DNA from 2 places in the Streptomyces sp. NBC_00258 genome. Region 2 is predicted to be linked to the other one. Evidence: riboswitches for the same ligand, from Rfam matches in the RefSeq annotation. Region 2 holds a riboswitch; the other holds the start of a gene.
The links. Region 2 has a riboswitch for glycine ahead of gcvT (glycine cleavage system aminomethyltransferase GcvT). Riboswitches for the same ligand answer to the same signal wherever they lie in the genome.

Region 1: another riboswitch for glycine. It lies ahead of gcvP (aminomethyl-transferring glycine dehydrogenase); the one in region 2 lies ahead of gcvT (glycine cleavage system aminomethyltransferase GcvT).

The regions. Positions count from the first base shown of each region.
Region 1 is NZ_CP108081.1:9,800,501-9,802,884, forward strand. It holds gene OG718_RS43605 (DNA polymerase IV) at 1-270, shown strand, start outside; gene OG718_RS43610 (PRC-barrel domain-containing protein) at 578-952, opposite strand; glycine riboswitch at 1,057-1,152, shown strand; gene gcvP (aminomethyl-transferring glycine dehydrogenase) at 1,338-2,384, shown strand, end outside.
Region 2 is NZ_CP108081.1:4,287,866-4,290,249, reverse strand. It holds gene gcvH (glycine cleavage system protein GcvH) at 1-226, opposite strand, end outside; gene gcvT (glycine cleavage system aminomethyltransferase GcvT) at 403-1,530, opposite strand; glycine riboswitch at 1,564-1,693, opposite strand; glycine riboswitch at 1,694-1,801, opposite strand; gene OG718_RS18950 (AAA family ATPase) at 2,036-2,384, shown strand, end outside.

The DNA.
Region 1 (2,384 bases), 5.5 Mb from region 2:
GTCGAGGAGCCGGTGCCTCCTGCTGAGCGGCGGTGGCATGCGGGGCACGACGTGCGGCATGCCGAGTTCGGGCACGGGTGGGTGCAGGGGAGTGGGCTGGGGCGGGTGACTGTGCGGTTCGAGACGCCGGACTCCTTGCCCGGGCGGGTGCGGACGTTTCGGAGCGATGATCCTTTGTTGGAGGCTGCGGAGCCGTTGCCGTTGGTGGAGCGACGGCCTGGGGATGTGGGGGCGCCTGCGGGGTCGCCTGCGGCGGGCGGGGAGGGGTGATTGGGTGCGTTTGTGTCTGCGGGTGCGTTGTGGCTGATCGCGCAGTTCCCCGCGCCCCTGAAAGACGGGGGTGACTGGGGTGCGTTTGTGGGTGCGGGGCCGTTGTGGCTTGTCGCGCAGTTCCCCGCGCCCCTAAGAGGCGGGGCTGATCCCTTGCCGCTAGGAGACGGGTTGTTCCCGAGCTGCCCCAGGAGGTGACGGCCCTTTCCGAGCCGCCCCAGGAGGTGACGGCCCTCTCCGAGCCGCCCCAGGAGGTGACGGCCGTTTCCCGAGTTGCCCCAGGAGGTGGCGGGGGCCTCGCCGTCGCTTACGGGGTCTCGTCCCTGCCTGCCAGGTGGCCGAAGTCGTGGTCCGGGAAGGGGGGTGGGGGAGCTACGTCCAGGCCGTAGTGGTGGTAGAGCTGGAGTTCCTGTTCGGGGGAGAGGTGGCGGCCTACGCCGAAGTCGGGGGCGTCCTTGATCAGGGCGCGTTCGAAGGGGACGCGCAGGGTTCCGTCGGCCAGCTCGCTGGGCTCCAGGGGGACGAAGGCGTCTCTGCTGAACAGGCCGGTGCGTATGGCCGCCCACTCCGGTACGCCGGTCGCGTCGTCGAGGTAGACCTCGTCGACCGTGCCGATCTTGGTGCCGTTGCGGTCGAACGCCTTGCGGCCTATCAGGTTGCGCGGATCGATGTCGGTCTGCACGGGCCCTCCAGCTGCTCGCAACTCATCCGTAAGCACTACGAAAGAGCACTTTGGGGAGGGCGGCCACTCGGGGGAACCCCGCTGGTACCCTGGGCAACGGCTGCTGACCCCATGCGGGAGAGTCCTCCAGGCTTCATCGGAGGCGCCGAAGGAGCAAATCCTCCCCGGAATCTCTCAGGCCCACGTACCGCATGGACGAGGTCACTCTGGAAAGCAGAGCGGTGTCCGAGTTTTTGACGGGTTCCGCTCTCACCGACGGTGAAAGCCGGTGCGCCTTCACGGGCAAACCGGTGAAGCTCTCAGGTTGAGATGACAGAGGGGGAGGCCGTCCGGGCACCCATGACGTGGTGCCCCTCGAAGGTCGTCAGACCAGGAGGCCTCCGCAATGACCGCCCATCGTATTCCGCTCTCAGAGCTCGAACAGGGAATCCCCTTCGAGCAGCGCCACATCGGGCCCGACACCGAAGCCCGGGCCAAGATGCTCGCGCACGTGGGGTACGGCTCGCTCGACGAGCTGACGGCCACCGCGGTCCCGGATGTGATCAAGAACGCCGACTCGCTCGAACTGCCGGGCGCCCGCACCGAGGCCGAGGTACTGAGCGAGCTGCGCTCCCTCGCGGACCGCAACCAGGTGCTGGACTCCATGATCGGGCTCGGGTACTACGGGACGTTCACGCCGCCCGTGATCCTGCGCAACGTCATGGAGAGCCCGGCCTGGTACACCGCGTACACGCCGTATCAGCCGGAGATCTCGCAGGGTCGCCTGGAGGCGCTGCTCAACTTCCAGACCGTGGTCGCCGAGCTGACCGGACTGCCGACCTCCGGGGCCTCGCTGCTCGACGAGGGCACGGCCGCCGCCGAGGCCATGGCGCTGTCGCGGCGCATGGGCAAGAACAAGAAGGGCCTGTTCCTGGTCGACGCGGACACCATGCCGCAGACCATCGCCGTGATCGAGACCCGCGCCGAGCCGACGGGCGTCGAGGTCGTGGTCGCCGACCTGAGCGACGGCATTCCGGCCGAACTCGCCGAGCGCGAGATCAACGGCGTGCTCCTCCAGTACCCGGGCGCCTCCGGTGCCGTACGGGACCTCAAGCCCGTCGTCGAGCGGGCGCACGAGCTGGGCGCGGTCGTCACCGTGGCGGCCGATCTGCTCGCCCTGACGCTGCTCACCTCGCCCGGTGAGCTGGGCGCCGACATCGCGGTCGGTACGACCCAGCGCTTCGGTGTGCCGATGGGCTTCGGTGGGCCGCACGCCGGATACATGGCCGTGCGCGAGAAGTTCGCGCGCAGCCTGCCCGGCCGGCTCGTCGGCGTCTCGGTCGACGCGGACGGCAACAAGGCGTACCGGCTCGCCCTGCAGACGCGGGAGCAGCACATCCGCCGTGAGAAGGCGACCAGCAACATCTGTACGGCTCAGGTGCTGCTCGCCGTG
Region 2 (2,384 bases):
CACCGGAGACGGGCGAGTACAGATCGCTCACCGACTTGGTCGACTCCAGCTCGCCGCAGGTCTCGCCCGCGGTCACCGTGTCACCGACCTCCGGGAGCTGGACGTACACCACATCGCCGAGCGCGTTGGCCGCGTGCTCCGTGATGCCGACCGTCGAGACGCCGTCCTCGGCGCCCGACAGCCACTCGTGCTCCTTGCTGTAGCGCAGCTGCTGGGGGTTGCTCATGGCCTGAATTCTCCTGTACGCGGGGGAGTGCTGATGCAGGGGGACTGGGGGTGACCTGGGCGGATGTGCCCTGGGTCACTTCTGACGCTGTCGACCGGTGTCGCGCAGGGCCTGTGAACCGGTGTCACTTCCGACGCTCGCGACCGGTGTCACTTTCCGACGCTCGCGGACCAGTGTCACTTCTGGCGCTTGTAGAACGGCAGCGCCACGACCTCGTACGGCTCGTGGCTGCCCCGGATGTCCACGCCGACACCGGGCGTTCCGGGTGCGGAGTGCGCGGCGTCGACGTACGCCATCGCGATCGGCTTTCCCAGAGTGGGCGAGGGCGCGCCGGAGGTGACCTCACCGACGACCTTGCCGTCTGCGACGACCGGGTACCCGGCGCGCGGCACGCGGCGGCCCTCGGCGATCAGGCCGACGAGGACGCGCGGGGGCTGCGACTCGGCACGGGCGGCGGCCTCGGTCAGCGCCTCGCGCCCCACGAAGTCGCCCTCCTTCTCGAACTTCACGACCCGGCCGAGCCCCGCGTCGAACGGGGTGAGCGCGGTGCTCAGCTCATGCCCGTACAGCGGCATGCCCGCCTCCAGGCGCAGGGTGTCCCGGCAGGAGAGGCCGCACGGGACGAGCCCGACCGGGGCGCCCCCGTCGGTGAGCGCCTGCCACAGCTTCTCGGCGTCGGCCGGGGCCACGAACAGCTCGAAGCCGTCCTCGCCGGTGTAGCCGGTGCGCGCGATCAGCGCAGGGACGCCGGCGACCGTGCCGGGCAGGCCGGCGTAGTACTTCAGGCCGTCCAGATCGGCGTCGGTGAGGGACTTGAGGATGCCGGGGGACTCGGGTCCCTGGATCGCGAGCAGGGCGTACGCGTCACGGTCGTCGCGGACCTCGGCGTCGAAGCCCGCGGACCGTTCCACGAGCGCGTCCAGGACGACCTGGGCGTTGGAGGCGTTGGCCACGACCATGTACGTGGTCTCCGCGAGCCGGTAGACGATCAGGTCGTCGAGGATGCCGCCGTCGGCCCGGCAGATCATGGTGTAGCGGGCCCGGCCGGGCTTCACGCCCCCGATGTTGCCGACCAGTGCGAAGTCGAGCAGCGCGGCGGCCTGGGGCCCGGTCACGGTGATCTCGCCCATGTGGGAGAGGTCGAAGAGCCCGGCCTTCGTCCGTACGGCGAGGTGCTCGTCGCGCTCGGAGCCGTACCGCAGGGGCATGTCCCAGCCGGCGAAATCGGTCATCGTCGCGCCGAGCGAACGATGGAGGGAGTCGAGCGCGGTATGACGCGGTTCGACGGGGGCGTTACTGCTCACGGTGGGGCTCCCAAGGCATGACGGCGAGGTCGTTCCTCCCCATCTGTCATCGGAACCTGAGAGGTTCGCCGTGACCACCGCTCGAAAGGGACGGTCACTGACTTGCACCTTGGGTGGAGCCGAAGCCCTGGTGACAGGGGGACGGCCCGCTTTTCAGATGTGCCTCGCCCGCGCGGTAACGGTGCCTGAGAGATTCAAGGGAGGGACTTGCTCCTTCGGCGCCCGGACCACGTACGCAAAAACGTGTCCGGAACTCTCCCGCGCGGATTCAAGCGGCCGGTATGCAGTTGGCGGGCACATCATTGCACGCATCGGAGCGGCGCGGCAGGGGACTCTTCGCGAGGGGGCGGTGCACGGCGTCGCGGCCCGGCCGCACGGCGTCCGCACCGGGTCCACAGACATCCACAGTGATCTGTGACGGGGCTGTGGCAGGACGAGAACAGAAATGAGGGGACCAGCGCATTACCTTCTCTTTACACTCGACGGGGATGGGTCTCCCGACCCCATGGGGAGGACGATCAGGGTGAACAGGACCACGGCGTACGCCACGAGCGCGGCCATCGCGCTGCCCAAGCAGCCCACTGCCCCGGCCGGGGAGGCGTGCGGCCCGCTTCCGGCGCCCGTCGTCCGCGATCTGCGGGAGCGTGCGGGACACAGTCCGCACGGCCTCCGCTTCGGCACGGCCGACCTGGTGGTGGTCACGGGCCTGCCCGGCAGCGGCAAGTCGACCCTGATGCGCCGGGCGGTGACGGGCCGCCGCATCGACTCCCAGGACACCCGCGACCGCTGGGACGGCCGGCTGGCCCGCTTCCTGCCGTACGCGGTCTACCGGCCCCTGGTCCGCGCCGCGCACT